DNA from 3 places in the Brevibacillus sp. NPDC058079 genome. Region 3 is predicted to be linked to each of the others. Evidence: riboswitches for the same ligand, from Rfam matches in the RefSeq annotation. Region 3 holds a riboswitch; each other region holds the start of a gene.

Region 1 (5,473 bases), on a different contig from region 3:
CACATATCCATCGCGATAATGGTCCCCAGGGAGAATAGAATCCCTCCGCCAATCCGATTTTTCTGCCCCCACAAACGAAGGCCGAAATAAATAAGCACCATCGGCCACAAATCAAACAAACCGAACGAAATGATACCCAAACTGTCTAATAAAAGGCCGATTCCCGTAAAAATAATCAGGATACCAGCCAACATTTTGTGCAAACGGGACAGTTTCACAAAAGTCTCCTCTCTCACGCCCCATGCTGATCGTTTTCACTTTGACCATTACGACATGTATAGATGAATGCAGGCGGAATGTTCAACAGGGTAAAGTCGATCTTGACCCAGGGAAAACGATCCTGCAACTCAGCTTGGAGTTGTAGCGAATATTGGAATGTAATGAATAGGCCCCCTGGCTTCAGTACAGATTGAACTTCGTCCAGAATTGCTGCCCTCTGCTCTTGTGGAAAATTGGCGAATGGCAGACCTGAGATAATGACATCTGCACCTGCAAGGTTCTGCTCCTCCAAGTAAGACCTAAGTTTAGTCGCTTCCTCCCTGATAGGAAGATCGGGAAAACGTGATTGAAGCATAGAGCGAAAATGGGAATCTCGTTCCACAAGCACGTACTGTGTGCCGGGACGCAAGCGCTGATAGATCGTTTGGGTAAATGCCCCTGTACCAGGTCCCAGCTCCAGGATCACATCGGTTGAAGCCCAATCGACGCTTTTCAACATTTGCTCACATAAAAAACGAGAGCTGGGGATTATACTACCAACGCGTCCAGGCTCAGCGATAAATCGCCGCAAAAAGACCAAGAAGTCCTGCAAGAATCGTACCTCCTAGGGGAAAAGCAGCCTGATGTACACAGGCTGCCGAATTGACACAATCTATTCTACACCCAGTCCCCCAGTTCCTGTCGAATTAGGATTGTACAGGTTTGGCTACCGGTGTTTTTACTTCATTAATGGATGCTTTGATGCTGGCTAGTTCTGCATCGAGATCATCCTTTTCCAGTTCAGACAAAGCGTTCTCCCAAGCGCGGTTTGTTTGGCGCCATTGTCCACTCATTTGCGCTTCTGCTTCCATGCGCATGACTTTTTCTTCCATGCGGGCGAAGCCACGGCCTGCGGACGGATTGCCGATACCGACAACTGCTTGATTGACTTGCTTTTGTGTACGAGCTACTTGTGCACGTGCCATCAGTGTGAACCTTTTCGCACGCATTTTATAGAACTCTTCCTTCAGCTCAGCCAGCTTCTCGCGCATTTGCGTAGCTGCCTCGGATGCTGACAGGTAGAGACCTTCATATTCCGCTGCACGGCCTTCGTACTGCTTCTTGTCAGCGAGTGCTCGACGAGCCAACTCGTCTTCTCCCTCAGTCAAGGCGAGCTTGACTTGACGATCGCGTTTTTCGATCAGAGCATTGGCTTCGTCCAATTGCTGGCGGAATTTCTTTTCCAGTGCAACCTGACGGGCAACTGCTACTTCAACTTGTCCGATTTCTACTTCCATGTCACGCATATATTGATTCAGCATTACTACCGGATCTTCCATCGAATCCAATGCATCATTCACCGAAGCTACTGTCAGGTCACGCAAACGTTTAAAGATACTCATTATTTTTTCCTCCTCATCATATCACATCATATTGTTCATCCAAAAGACTCTTGCGACATAGGCGTTATTGTGGGCGTCTTCTTACATCTCTCTCCCAAGCGTCCAGCGTATCTTCCTTTAATACTTTTTGGGCCCATTCACGCTCCCAAGCAGGTGGAGCTTGTTTAGGTTCTTGACTGGGACGCAGTAAGCGATATCCCAGATAAATCACCCCAATGGCCAGAAGTGCGTGAAATAGTAGGTCAAGCTTGCCAATCAACATCAGGAACCCGAATAGGAAGACTAGGATTCCCCAAAAGCGTGAACCGGTTTGTCCCATAATCTTTTTGGCACCGTATATCATGATCACACCGGGAATGATGAACCCGAGCAAGTCTCCGATATCGATACCCACCAGATCTAGAAGAACCAACCCACCGACTAGCAGCAGAACCAGCCCGAGTAGAACTTTGCCAGACCGTTCGCTCATTACTCGCTTACCTCCATTCGTTTTGCATGTGGTGCTTGTGGAACGTTATGCCCTTATTGTAGCCCTCGGTATAGGCTTCCCATAACGGGCGTGCGGTTGGTTTTTCCCTCCGTCCTTGGACGGAGACAATTTCCTGCCCTAATCGGACAAGCTGTCCCGCAAGGCAGAACAAGCGCGCGTCGAAAGGCGTCTTGCACTGTTGAACGAAAACGTTACAGCATTTGACGGTATTTTTGTGACGAATATGTGAACAAGTAGATGAAAAAGAAGGAAAAGAAGGACTGGCGTAGAATCTTCGTAAGAGTGCGTGTAAAAAAACATCGAAAAATAGCCGAATTCCGCTTGGCGGAAACGGGGGAACCACGTTTTTGGGGTGAATGGTTGCTACTCCTAGCAGCCTAGGGCGTCCTTTCGACCGAACCCTTCAGCTAACCTCGTAGGCTCACGAAGGGAGCAGTTTCTTTTGCGCAAGGTGATTTTATCTTTATTTATGGCTGGAATGCTTGCTATGGGGGCAGGCGCTGCACAGGCTGCTGAGGAGAATACTCTCAATGAAGTAGTCAGCGACTTGTACGGTACCCCTTACAAATCTTCCGGCTCGTCCAAAAAGGGCTTTGACTGCTCCGGTTTCACGCGCTACGTATTTGATGCGTTAGGTGTAGACCTGCCTCACAATTCTGCTTCCCAGTACGAATTAGGTACAGAGGTAACCAGAAAAGATTTGCAGCCAGGCGATCTCGTATTCTTCAATACGAACGGTCGCAGCATTTCTCACGTGGGTATCTACATTGGAGACGGCACATTCGTGCACTCGGAATCTGGTCGTGGAGTCGTCAACACCAAGTTGAGCGATCCATACTACTGGAGCAAGCGTTATGTAGGCGCCAAGCGTCTCAGCGTTCCTGTTCTAGCGAAAGCAGAAACTCCGAAAAAGGAAAAAGCGGTGCAAGCTGCATCGTTGCCGGAAAAACCAGCTCAAAAATAGTCGTTCGGCAAAATAATAAAAGCCAGGGACACTACGTCTCTGGCTTTTTCTGACGGAATTTAGTACCTGGTCTAAAGAGGTACCCTCATATATTAGAACAACTTAATAACTTACGGGGTTTCTTCCCCTGATCAGGTCAAAGCATGTTATGATAGACAAGACCCATTCTTTGAATGGTATTCCTTATTAATAGAAGTAACTGGGGGTTGTTCCGGTGAAAGATCACATTTTAATTGTCGATGACAATCTGGAGATTATTGAACTGCTAGAAGACATTTTGGAGAACGAGGGCTTCACCGTTTCCTCCGCAGAGAGTGGAGAAGATGCACTCTCCCTACTCAGCCAAGGAGAGCGACCCAATCTGATCCTTTTGGATATTATGATGCCCAACATGAGTGGCTACGAGCTCTGTTCTCAAATTCGCCGTGAATGGGATTTGCCTATACTGTTTCTCAGTGCAAAAGGAAAAGCGGTAGATAAGGTAGTCGGCTTTGAAATTGGCGCAGACGATTACATTACGAAGCCTTTTGATACAGAAGAACTGCTCGCTCGCATTCGTGCCCACCTGCGTCGTTATGAGCGCATTCGCAAGCATACTGAGGAGCAGCCTGAGAAGGAAACAGCCTCTTCTCCGATTACAGTTTTGAAATTCAAGGACCTAGAAATTCATAAAGAAACGTATTCCGTTTATGTATGTAATCAAAAAATCGAGCTCTCTACCAAAGAATTCCAACTACTCACATTCCTCGCAGAAAATGCGGGCATCGTCTTTACAAGAGAGCAAATCTACGACCGCGTCTGGGGATATGGTTATGGCTCGCTCAATACAGTGACCGTCCATATCAAAAACCTCCGTGAAAAGCTGGAAACAGAGCGTCAGTTCATTAAAACACAATGGGGGACAGGCTACGTATTTATCGGGGAGAAGCTTTAAATGAGCTTACGTAATAAAATTTTTCTCTCCTTCATTTCCTTGATCACACTAAACATCTTGTTGTTTAAATTCGTTTTTCAAGACATTATTGTCGCTCAACTCAAAAATGATCGGCATAATCAGTACCAGGCTGAGAAGGAAGCCGCAGAGAAGGTCATGCTCAATCAATTGCTTCTCGTCAGTAATTTCAAGGACCCAATCGAACGATTGGAGCTTGAAAAGCAGTTGCCAGACGACGTGATGTACCGCATGCTCGTGAAGGATGCCAATGGAAACACCATCTACAGCAAAACATCACGCGCCTATAATTTGAAAATGCCTTCTCCCTCCTCATCAAACCGTGGCGATTCTGCCAAGCAAAATGACCTCAAAGTGGTAGCTGAGTACCATTTTCAGCAGGAGCCACCGCGTACAGGGGAGATCGTTGTTTATTTCTACACAGATGATTACGACATAATGGCTACGACAGGGGTTTCCATGATGCTTTGGTTTATTTACGGAAGCATTAGTCTGGTGGGATTGGTTCTACTCGCTTTGTTCGTTCGCTGGATACTACGGCCCGTGAACGAATTATCGCGCGTCACCCAAGAAATCCAGGAAGGGAAACGGTTAGTGACATTTACGTATCGATCGCATGATGAGTTTGGCCAACTCTTTCGATATTTCGGGGATATGGTTGATGAGCTTCGCTTAGCGGAAGAAAGACAGGCCGAAATGATTGCTTCGATCGCCCACGACTTCCGCACACCTCTCACCACGATCAAAGGGTATGCGTCATATATCGGCTCCGGTCGTGTGACGGATATGACCAAAATACAGAAACAGATGAGCAAAATCGAGTTAAAAACGACTGACTTGGAAAAGCTGCTAGATGAGTTGCAGGACTTCACCGCCCAAAGCTCCGAAGTCCGACTCAACATTAACCGCATTCATGTCAAAAGCTTCTTGAGAGGAATTATTGAGGACTATTTGCCAAGAATCAAAGAGGCAGGCCTCACCTTTCAATGGAAGCTGCGTATTTCCAATGAACTACACATCGAAGCGGATGAGACCAAGCTGCGACGTGTCATGGAAAACTTGTTGAACAACGCCATTCACTACAATAAACCAGATGGCTCCATTTACCTTACTTGTGATCAGCGAGAAGGACATGTCCTTTTTACTGTGATCGACAAAGGAGAAGGAATCGCCTCCGAAGACTTGCCGAAGATTTTCACCAAGTTTTATCGGGCGGAAAAATCACGAAATCGCAACAGTGGCGGTACAGGCTTAGGCTTAACGATTTGCAAGAGCATCGTCCGGCTTCACGGCGGAGATCTGATGGTAAACAGTGAATTGGGAATGGGAAGCAGTTTCTCCTTCACCATCCCCTTCTTCCACGGGTAGCTTTCACAAGCTACCCTTACTTTATATAGATTTATTCCCACTTAATTATTTCTTTATATTTTACTAGTAAAATAATTTTTGTAAGCATGTTGCTTTCA
Region 2 (5,473 bases), on a different contig from region 3:
AGACGTCATCGCCATTGATATCGAAGAACAAGAGCTGCTCTCTTTGGTCGGTGCCGCTGAGAAAAATTCCGAGCACCCATTGGCTCAAGCCATCGTTCGCGGTATTGCGGATAAAGGAATCACCCTGACCGATACAGGATCTTTTGAAGCCATTCCTGGTTTCGGTATCCAGGCAACCGTCTCTGGCAAAGAAGTACTCGTCGGTACTCGTCGCTTGCTGGAAAAACATCAAATTTCGTACCAAGCAGTGTCTGATACCATGCTGGCACTGGAGCGCTCCGGTAAAACGGCGATGCTCGCAGTCGTCGAAGGCAAGCTCGCTGGCTTGATTGCCGTAGCGGATACGATCAAACCAACCTCCAAGCAAGCTGTTCAGCGCATGAAAGCAATGGGACTGACTGTAATCATGATGACCGGTGACAACCGTCAAACTGCCGAGGCCATTGCCCGTGAAGCAGGAATCGATCACGTCATCGCAGAAGTCCTGCCTGAAGGCAAAGCCGCAGAAGTGAAAAAACTGCAAGAACAAGGCAAAAAAGTAGCGATGGTCGGCGATGGTATCAACGATGCTCCTGCACTTGCTACCGCTGACGTCGGTATGGCAATCGGTACAGGTACAGATGTGGCTATGGAAGCAGCCGATATTACCTTGATGCGCGGCGAACTGACTAGTGTCGCTGACGCCATCGAGATGAGCAAACGCACCATTCGCAACATCAAGCAAAACCTGTTCTGGGCATTGGCCTACAACACTTTGGGCATCCCGATTGCCGCAATCGGCTTCCTCGCTCCATGGCTCGCTGGTGCCGCAATGGCCTTCAGCTCCGTATCCGTTGTACTCAACGCACTGAGACTGCAACGAGTAAAGCTGTAACAACAGTAACAAGCGGCTTTGTCCGCCTTACCTATACAACATAAAATGTAAGGAGAGATTGATCATGACAAATATCACATTGAACGTAGAAGGTATGTCTTGCAACAAATGCGTAGCACGCATCGAGAACACATTGAAAGATCTGGGTGCAGAAGGCAAAGTAAACCTGGCAGAAAAAAAGGTTGAGGTTTCCTACAACGAGAGCAACTTGACTATCGATGCAGTAAAAGAAGCAATCGAAGACCAAGGCTACGACGTCGTTTAATCAGCGTGTCTTTGAAAAGCAAAGCTCCTGCCTGATTCATTGAGGCGGGAGCTTTTTTGTGTTGAGGTAAAAGTGGCTGTAGTGGAGGGGAAGAAGCCCATTTCCAGTCTACGCTTCGGCCTACGCCCCGCAAGGGGTTAAACTGTCCGCTACGAAATGAATGTCGGGAGCGCTTCAAAACTGAAAACGTTACAACGTTTTTGTATGTGATAAAAGCTGAAAACCCCCGCCATTCATTTCTCCGCTAGGTAGGGCTCCAGAGGCGCTGAGACTGGAAATGTTCTTCTTCCCAAGTCGCTTTTTTCATCTTGAAAGTAGCATTCAAAAGGTCTTTAAAAAAGCATGTAGAAACTCAACAGCTCGTAGAGGAAACAGGAGAAATAAGCGAAGATCTTTGGACACACCTACCGAGGCGTAGTGAAAAAAAGAGAAACTGCTTTTAGCGTCCACCTCTGAGACGCATCCTGAACAGTCAACTTTGGACGCGGTTTCGCTTTTTTTCACGGAGCCGGGCACCCCATGCTCCCTCGCAGGGGTTCCAAGAATCTGAGCGTTTTCTCCTGTTTCCTTCCCGCCACAATAGCGAGTATAGCGCACTAATCTTTCAATCGAATAAGCAACCAACAGCTAATTCAATCCGACTCATAAAGAAAGCCGTAATCCGGTTAAAACCGTGCTAAACGAACGTTCACAATAACTGGAAGCGAGCGTATAATTCAAATCACAATCACGATTCAATAGGAAACAACACATACGGCCTAGTTCCGAGATTCTCGGAAGCGGGGGAACCAATCTTTTGGGGTTAATCCTGAGTGATCAGGAGGGATGAGGAAATGTCTTCTCTGCCATCCTACCCGTCAGCTAACCTCGTCGGCCAAAGCAGGGAAGGTCATGGATGGATAAAGTCTAGGCATTTTATGCGCAACAAGGGGATTCCTTGCGGGCGTGTAATAGGCCGATGCAGGCTTTTTCTTTGGGACCTTTGTTCTGGAGAAAAAGGATGGATCGGCCTATTTTTTATGGCAATACCGATAAGCAGCTTACGCGATACAGTCGTGAAAGAAATGATGTGGATCGCTGGGAGGCAGTTGGTACGACATAAACCGCTGACAATCGAAATCAGGAAGACAGAGTACAGGGCGTCCTGAAAATGGACGCCAGGTATTACGTAAGCCTGCGGATTTTCAACACGAGTAAAAATCAAGCGTGCCTGCTTGGTTTTGCTGGAGTGTGGAAACTTCGCGGGCTTTTTACATTTACGAAAAAACGAAGGATGAGGGATACCATGCCCAAAATGAAAGTCCATCAACTGACAAAAGTGTTCGGCAAGCAGCCCGAGCTGGCCTTGAAGCTGCTGGCGGAAGGACGTACAAAAGAACAAATTTACAAGCAAACGGGCCAGTCTATCGGGGTAAATCAGGTCAGCTTTGAAGTCGAGGAAGGTGAAATCTTCGTGATCATGGGCCTGTCCGGCAGTGGCAAATCAACCTTAATCCGACTGTGTAATCGACTGATTGACCCAACGAGCGGAAGCATCGAGATCGATGGGGAAGAGATCGTGGACATGAAGGCGACGGCTTTGCGCGAGGTGCGGAGGAAGAAGCTCGGGATGGTTTTCCAAAATTTCGCCCTGTTTCCTCAGCGGACGGTACGAGAAAACGTCGAGTTTGGATTGGAGATTCAACAAGTACCACCAGGGCTCCGGCAAGAAAAAGCACGGGAAGCACTCGCGCTTGTTGGATTAACCGAGTGGGAAAATGCGTACCCGGATCAATTGAGCGGAGGGATGCGCCAGCGGGTCGGATTGGCGCGGGCGTTGGCTAATAATCCAGATATTCTCTTGATGGACGAAGCGTTCAGTGCACTGGACCCGCTCATTCGAAAAGATATGCAGGATGAGCTGCTGGAGCTTCAGATGACGATGAAAAAGACGATCCTGTTCATTACACATGACTTGCACGAGGCGTTGCGGCTGGGCGATCGGATTGCCTTTATGAAAGACGGACAGATCATTCAGATCGGCCGCCCGGAAGAAATCATGGCAGACCCAGCGGATGAATTCGTGCGGAAATTCGTGGAGGATGCCGACCTGTCCAGGGTCCTCGTTGCTGAAAATGTGATGAAACGGGCAGAAGCAATCACGCCTGACAAAGGGGCGCGAGTGGCGCTGCAACTCATGATGGATAACGGTGTGTCCAGCTTGTACGTCGTGGACAAAAAGCGCACACTGCTCGGCTTGATTACGGCGTATGACGTATCACTTGCGATCGGTTCGGGAGATTCGCTGGAGATGATCATGAAAACCGACCTCCCTACCGTTTTACCTGACGCACGTCTGCACAGTTTGTTTCCGATGATGGCAGATCTGCACGTCCCGATTGCTGTAGTGGGCGAGCAGCAGCGTTTGTTGGGTGTCATCGTAAAAGGAGCGGTGTTTGGCGGGCTGGTAGGCAAAGTCAATGTCCAAGAGCACCAGAGAGCAGAGGTGATGAGTGATGGACGTCGTGCCTAAGCTGCCGATTGGCGAATGGATGGAAGGGTTCGTGGAGGTGCTGGGCCAGTACAAAGGGGTATTGTTTGATCCAATGTCTATCGTCATTTCCACGATGGTGACTTACTGTTCCACGGTTTTGGCAGAGATACCTTCGCTGATTCTCATCTTGCTGCTAGGGGCCGCTGCGTGGGTTTTTGCAGGGAGAGCGTCCATGGTCTTTACGGTTATCGGACTTTCTCTCATCCACAACTTGGGGTACTGGGATGAAACGATGGAGACATTGGGACTCGTCCTCACTTCCACCATGATTTCGATCGCCATCGGGGTTCCAGTGGGCATTCTTTGCGCGAGACACGATACGTTTCGCAATCTGGTCACGCCAGTACTGGATTTGATGCAGACGATGCCAGCGTTCGTTTATTTGATTCCCGCGATCTTTTTCTTCGGCTTGGGCGAGGTGCCGGGAGTCATTGCCTCCGTTATTTTTGCTTTGCCGCCAATCGTGCGTCTCACGAACTTAGGCATACGTCAGGTCCCAGCGGAAATGGAGGAAGCGGCGGACGCCTTTGGCGCAACTGGGTGGCAAAAGCTCGTGAAAGTACAACTGCCGTATGCGAAATCCACGATCTTGGCGGGAGTCAATCAGTGCATCATGCTCGCCCTGTCGATGGTGGTCATAGCGGCTATGATCGGGGCGAAAGGCTTGGGTGCAGACGTATATCGTGCCGTTTCCCAAGTGGATATAGGAAGAGGATTCGAGGCGGGGCTATCCATCGTGATCATCGCTATCGTCTTGGATCGGCTTACTCAACATGCAGGAAAAAAGGAGAGAAATACATGATGAACAAAACGGTTCCAGCTTTACTGGCAGTGATGATGGGAGCGACAGCTTGGCTTGCAGGCTGCTCCAGCCAAAACACAAACACACAAATACCGACAGCAACGGTGATCGGTCCTATTCCTTCTGAGACGTCGGACAACGCGCTAGGAGAAAAGCTCGACTACAAAATCATCGGAATCGACGCAGGAGCTGGCTCGATGGTGAAGACAGAGGAAGTCATGAACCTGTATGGCTTGGATAAGTGGCAGCTTGTCGAAGGCTCAGATGCAGCGATGACAGCAGTTTTGATCAAGGCGTACGAAGCGAAGGAACCGATTATCATTACGGGCTGGACACCGCATTGGATGTTTAAAAAGATGGATTTGAAATATTTGGCGGATCCGAAGAACGGCTTTGGCGGAGCGGAACAAATCCATACCATCGTGCGCAAAGGGCTGAAAGAGGATCAGCCTGCTGCCTATCAATTTCTGGATAAGTTCTGGTGGGAGCCAGCCGATATGGAGTCGGTCATGGTTCAAATGATTGACGGAAAAGATCCAGAAGTGGCCGCTGCGGAATGGGTAAAAAACAACGAAGCCAAAGTAGCGAAATGGGTAGAGGGCATTAAGCCTGTTCAAAAAGAGAAACTAACTCTCGCTTATGTAGCATGGGATTCCGAGATTGCCAGCTCGCATGTCGTAGAGCATGTGCTGGAGAAGAAGCTGGGGTATGAAGTCGAATTGAGTCAGGTGCAGACTGGACCGATGTGGGCAGGAGTGGCCATTGGGGATGTAGATGGGATGGTTGCGGCTTGGCTGCCGTCTACAGATAAGAGCTATGTGAAAAAATTTGGTGGGCAAATCGAGGATTTGGGTCCGAATCTCGACGGAACCAAAATCGGACTCGTGGTTCCTTCGTACATGAACATCTCGTCCATTGAGGATCTCCAATAAGGAAGGGGAGGCGCTGCTATGAAGCATTATCTCGTAATTGGCAAGGGAGAAGCATTCACTTCTTTTG
Region 3 (5,473 bases):
CAAGCGGATGTGCTCATCGAGGCTGGTCCATCTGAAAAAGAGGGAGGGCCAGGACTTATTTTTATTCGATATGCATTGGAAAATGCTATCCATGCAATCGCGATTTCAAAAGGCGCGCTTGTTGTCGATTATGCTGGCTTAGCCGCTCTAGCCAAAAAACATGGCGTCGCGTTGAAAGTGAGTGGGGCAACAGCAGCTGCTCTACCGACGATCGATCTATTGCAATATAACTTGGCAGGCTGTGAAGTGAAGCGAGTCGAAGGCATTTTTACGGGAACGACTAACTTCGTGCTCACAAAAATGATGGAAGAGGGGCTCACCTGTGGTGAAACAGTCGAGCTCGCGCAGAAAATGGGGATTGCCGAACCGGACCCTTCTTACGATATCGATGGTTGGGATACAGCTTCGAAGCTCACGATCTTGGCAAACGCCGCTTTTGGCGCGCAAGTAAATCTGACCGATGTCACACGCGCAAGTATTCGCGAAATAACCTCGTTACAAATCGAGACGTGGAAAAAGCAGACGAAGATTCCCAAGCTGATCGGAAGCATCCAAAAGGAAGTGAATGGCACGGTTTCTGTAGCAGTGGAGCTGTGTGCAGTAGACCTTACCCATCCATTTGCATCTGTATCAGGTACGACAAAAGCCATACGGGTAGAAACAGATGTCATGGGGGATTTATTGGTCGTTGGAGGAAAATCAGATCCTGTCGCAGCAGCAGCGGCTGCCTTAAAAGACCTTGAACATATCATTAGCAGATAGGCTCATTTGCATGTGCTTCCAGTGTTCCTTAGGAATGAGTCGTTTACAACCGCGAGCATACTAGGGGTGCACCACAAAAAAACGGCAAGGGGGCCATACGGATGAACCAATCGTCTGATGTCAATGCCGAGCTGCAGCAAGTATCTGCTTACCCAACCAAGCAAAAAATGAATCAAAAGGACGTCGCTTTGGTAAATGAGCAGGAGAGCTGCTGTTGTACCCCTAAAAAGCAGGCATCCGAAGCACAGCAGGAATAATGCCTACACGAAAAAGCCGGGTCTCGATTAAGAGACACCGGCTTTTCGTTTCATGCTATGCGTTCTATCCGATAAATTCTTGTACCCAGTAGCCATTTGTGAAGCCTACACCAATTTTTGTGAACGCAGGGTTCATAATGTTTTGGCGGTGGCCTTCACTGTTCATCCATTGTTGCATAACTTCTTGTGGACTTTGTTGACCCATGGCGATATTCTCACCTGCAGTCGAGTACTGAATGCCATACTGTTTCATCATGTCAAATGGGGAACCGTACGTTGGACTGTTGTGGTCAAAATAGTTGTTAGCAGACATATCTTGTGCTTTTGCCAACGCTACTTTGGACAGTGCTGCATCCATTTGAACAGGCTTGAGACCTGCTTTTGCACGTTCTTGGTTCACCAAATCCGCGACTTGTCTTTCAAAATCACCCGTTTTTCCTTGTTCCACTTGAGTTGCTGGAGCGGCAGGCTGAGCGACGTTTTTGCTAGGTTGCGCTGGTGCAGCTTGAACTGGTGCTGGTTGGACCGGTGTTTGTTGCACCGGCTTTGCAGGTTGCATCGGTGTCATTGGCTGTTGTACTGGCATTTGTTGTCCAGGGGCAAAGCCTTGTTTTTGTTGAAAGAAGTTCCAAAATTGCTGGGAATTTGGAGCTTTTTGGAATTGTGGCATATAATATTGGAATTGTCCGCCAGGAACAGGGCAATTAGAAGCAGCCGAAGCAGAAGTAGCAAACCCTGTCAAAGCCAAGCCCAGACCAAGAGTCATCGCGATTGTAACAGAACCAAAACGTTTCATTAAACAAATCTCTCCTTTTTTTTGCCTACGAGGTTAGTTGTCGGATTCGGATTGAGGAAACAACCCTACGCCAGTTCGGCGATTCACCCCAATGTGGCATATCTCATCCACAAAAAAGTCCCCCGCACTTCCTTTTCAAGAGGAAGTCTCGGCTTATTTCGTTTGGCATGAACAACGATATCAGACAATCCCAATCGAAATAAAGGAGTAATATATGGCAAATAGCTGAAAGCGTTGTTAAATAAGGCTCATTTCGATTCGTTTGATTGTTCCTTCCATGCGGTTATACCGCCTTCCAATGCATTTGCTTGAAAACCATGCTCACGAAGAAGAGCGGCAGCTTTTTGCGCTTTGTTACCTGTTGTACATACAGTAACAATTTGCACATTTTGCGCAAGTTTCTCGGTTTCTTCATCGAATGGCTTGTCCTGTTCCTTCATTAGAAGATAGGGGGCGTTACGTGTCGATGCGTTTTCATGAACGAGGCTGCCAGAAATAAATTTTTCGGCGTCGCGTACGTCCAATAAAAGTACGGGCACTTTCTTTTGAAGCAATTCGGATAATTTAATGGTTGTCAAAGTATGATTTTGCAATGAAATCCCTCCCAATGCTATTGTAACAGAGTACCGCCATCTCCAGTATAAGGGTGAACGGTTGCTTTTATTGGACAACCATGGTAGAATGAGGTTGCTACTTGAAAAATTGATACCTAATCATTCATCGAGGTGTTTGTATGCTGATGGATAACATTTTTGAATCCCCGATTCACACTGGCGCGGTCATCGGAGCCGCAAGGATGGAAGAGAGGAAGGGCTTTCATTGTTTTAGGTTTTCAAAAGGTTTAGTTTTTAATTTTGCAGTTCCGTCCCCTGACATTTGTATATTTGCTGAGTAGGTAAAATTCACATATCATGAAGGCGTATCATAGCACATGATCTGGTATTTCTTCATGATATGTGAGCTTTATTTGCTTCGGTAAATATGACTAGCATATTCAAATTGAATTTTTGGAGGTTTTTTTAAATGCAAACGAACGGAACAGTAAAATGGTTTAACGCAGAAAAAGGTTTCGGTTTCATTCAAGTAGAAGGCGGAGACGATGTATTCGTACACTTCAGCGCAATCCAAGGTGACGGTTTCAAAACTTTGGACGAAGGTCAAAAAGTTCAGTTCAACATCGTTCAAGGCAACCGTGGCCCACAAGCTGAGAACGTAGTAAAACTGTAAGTCTCCTTTTAAAAGAAACTGTCCTTTCGAGGGCAGTTTTTTTGTCGTGGTCATAAAAGTAAAAAGGCGTTGGGATAGTCCCCAGCGCCTTTTCCTGCATGCGAATGGTTTAAAAAAGGAACTATGGCGTCCCACCATAATTCCTCATTTTCTTCCTACAAAATAGTTAAATACAAGTTTCGATTTCGACAGTTTGGAATTGACTGTCAAGAACTGAAAGACCGACCACTTGACCGCCGCCGATGGAAGTACGGCCATAAGTGGTGAGAAGGACATTTCCGTTGTTTTCTGCTACGGTAAGGCGAACTTCATAGTGGAAAGAAGCGGGGACCAGCGCATTGAAAGCAGTGCGAGTATTCGCAGGGATAAATTGCGTGATGTCAAGCAAGGTGCTAACTGGATTCGTTTGCGTAACTGCGTTACCCCAGTTCAATACTTGCACACGTACTTCAACTTCTTCTGTGTTCAGATTTACCAGGTCGAGGTGAGCAGTGAGAGCAACAGCGAGGTTGTTTTGCAAAATACCAGTCGTTCTCACAGTATTTCTTTTTGGGCGTCTGTGACTTCTTTTTTCCGTAACACCTTGATCGTCGTCGTATTCGATTTCAGACATCCATGTTCACTCCATTCTTGTGTAAACTAGTGGGACAATAATACGATATTGTTTCTTGCCTTGATTTGTAACGGCGAACGTAAGGGGACGAGTAACTATTTTTGATAGAGGATGGTGGAGGATTTGGGAGAAACGCCTGTATGCAAACAACTAGACTATACGGCACGATTTGATTGGGGATACGAAGGAGTGGAACAGGTCGGTGCAGCATCGGATATAATCGTCATTATCGATGTGCTCTCCTTCAGCACGTGTGTCGATATCGTAACGGGACGTGGAGGCATCGTCTATCCTTATCAGGTAAAGGATGAGTCAGCCGTAGCATTCGCTAAACAAAAAACAGCGCTGCTCGCTGGAAAACGCGGAGAACCAATCTCACTTTCACCCGTCTGTCTGAAAACGGTTCCGATGGGAAGTAGAATGGTGTTACCCTCGCCAAACGGATCGACCTGTACCGTGTTGGCAAAGAAAACTGGTGCGAAGGTAATCGCTGCGTGCTTGCGAAATGCACCATCCGTCGCCAGATACATACAGCAGCAGAAAGGAACCGTAACGGTCATTGCTTGCGGAGAACGGTGGGGAAATGGAGCATTGCGGCCGGCTATTGAGGATATGATTGCGGCAGGTGCGCTGCTTTACGGATTGGAGGGATATCGATTGTCACCAGAGGCCGAAATGGCGGTGGCAGCCTTCCGATCGGCCAAAGATCATCTTCCCGCTTACTTGCAGAAATGTGCTTCCGGCCAAGAACTGATCAGCATGGGGTACCCGGAAGATGTCGCACTTGCAGCGGAATGGAATCAGAGCTGCACGGTTCCCGTGCTTAACGATGATTTTGCTTACGAAGCTATTTAGTCTATTCGCATAAAGAATCCCTCATTCGGTAACCATGGTTATGAACCACACATGAGAAAAACTGGACAGGGAGGATTCATATGGATGACAACAGCAAGTCCATTAACCAGTCAGAAGAAAATATCCTGACGAATCGCCAAGGCCATCCGATTACAGACAACCAGAACCTGCGGACCGTTGGAAATCGCGGGCCAACCGTTCTGGAGAATTACGACTTTCTGGAAAAAATCACACATTTTGATCGGGAGAAAACACCTGAGCGTGTCGTGCATAGCCGAGGTGCAGGAGCACATGGCTATTTTGAAGCGTATGGAACCGTAGGAGATGAGCCGATTTCTACGTATACGAGGGCGAAGCTGTTTTCGGAGCGGGGGCAAAAAACGCCTGTGTTTGTACGGTTTTCTACGGTTATTCATGGCACACATTCACCCGAGACATTGCGCGATCCCCGTGGGTTTGCGGTGAAGTTTTATACAGAGGACGGGAACTGGGATCTGGTTGGTAATAACCTCAAAGTTTTTTTTATTCGGGATGCCATGAAGTTTCCTGATCTTGTACATGCGTTCAAGCCTGATCCTGTCACAAACATTCAAGACGTGGAACGGATCTTTGACTTTATCTCGAACACGCCTGAGGCCATGCATATGATCACGTTTTTGTTCTCCCCGTGGGGAATACCAGCGAACTATCGGCAAATGCAAGGCTCTGGCGTAAACACGTACAAGTGGGTAAACCACGAAGGAAAAGCGGTCCTGGTCAAATACCATTGGCAGCCATTAACGCAAGGGATTAAAAATTTGACACAAAAACAGGCGGAAGAGATCCAAGGGAAAAACTTTAATCATGCCACACAAGACTTGTATGAAGCGATTGAGCGAGGAGAATATCCGGAGTGGGAAATGTGCGTCCAGATCATGAGTGATGACGATCACCCAGAGCTCGATTTTGATCCGCTTGATCCAA

What was found. Region 3 has a riboswitch for cyclic di-AMP ahead of ACFVS2_RS05045 (CAP domain-containing protein). Riboswitches for the same ligand answer to the same signal wherever they lie in the genome.
Region 1: linked by a shared signal. The riboswitch ahead of ACFVS2_RS18405 (C40 family peptidase) and the one ahead of ACFVS2_RS05045 (CAP domain-containing protein) in region 3 are both predicted to bind cyclic di-AMP.
Region 2: linked by a shared signal. The riboswitch ahead of ACFVS2_RS28845 (quaternary amine ABC transporter ATP-binding protein) and the one ahead of ACFVS2_RS05045 (CAP domain-containing protein) in region 3 are both predicted to bind cyclic di-AMP.

What each region holds. Positions count from the first base shown of each region.
Region 1 is NZ_JBHVSO010000006.1:50,944-56,416, forward strand. It holds gene liaF (cell wall-active antibiotics response protein LiaF) at 1-218, opposite strand, end outside; gene ACFVS2_RS18390 (class I SAM-dependent methyltransferase) at 233-811, opposite strand; gene ACFVS2_RS18395 (PspA/IM30 family protein) at 906-1,601, opposite strand; gene ACFVS2_RS18400 (LiaF transmembrane domain-containing protein) at 1,666-2,070, opposite strand; cyclic di-AMP (ydaO/yuaA leader) riboswitch at 2,390-2,529, shown strand; gene ACFVS2_RS18405 (C40 family peptidase) at 2,534-3,055, shown strand; gene ACFVS2_RS18410 (response regulator transcription factor) at 3,270-3,989, shown strand; gene ACFVS2_RS18415 (sensor histidine kinase) at 3,990-5,375, shown strand.
Region 2 is NZ_JBHVSO010000013.1:112,797-118,269, reverse strand. It holds gene ACFVS2_RS28855 (heavy metal translocating P-type ATPase) at 1-874, shown strand, start outside; gene ACFVS2_RS28850 (cation transporter) at 939-1,139, shown strand; cyclic di-AMP (ydaO/yuaA leader) riboswitch at 1,885-2,031, shown strand; gene ACFVS2_RS28845 (quaternary amine ABC transporter ATP-binding protein) at 2,425-3,651, shown strand; gene ACFVS2_RS28840 (ABC transporter permease) at 3,635-4,474, shown strand; gene ACFVS2_RS28835 (glycine betaine ABC transporter substrate-binding protein) at 4,471-5,406, shown strand; gene ACFVS2_RS28830 (hypothetical protein) at 5,425-5,473, shown strand, end outside.
Region 3 is NZ_JBHVSO010000001.1:1,114,383-1,119,855, reverse strand. It holds gene ACFVS2_RS05055 (homoserine dehydrogenase) at 1-762, shown strand, start outside; gene ACFVS2_RS05050 (hypothetical protein) at 864-1,019, shown strand; gene ACFVS2_RS05045 (CAP domain-containing protein) at 1,084-1,815, opposite strand; cyclic di-AMP (ydaO/yuaA leader) riboswitch at 1,823-1,979, opposite strand; gene ACFVS2_RS05040 (rhodanese-like domain-containing protein) at 2,064-2,408, opposite strand; gene ACFVS2_RS05035 (cold-shock protein) at 2,839-3,042, shown strand; gene ACFVS2_RS05030 (hypothetical protein) at 3,209-3,655, opposite strand; gene ACFVS2_RS05025 (2-phosphosulfolactate phosphatase) at 3,770-4,510, shown strand; gene ACFVS2_RS05020 (catalase) at 4,591-5,473, shown strand, end outside.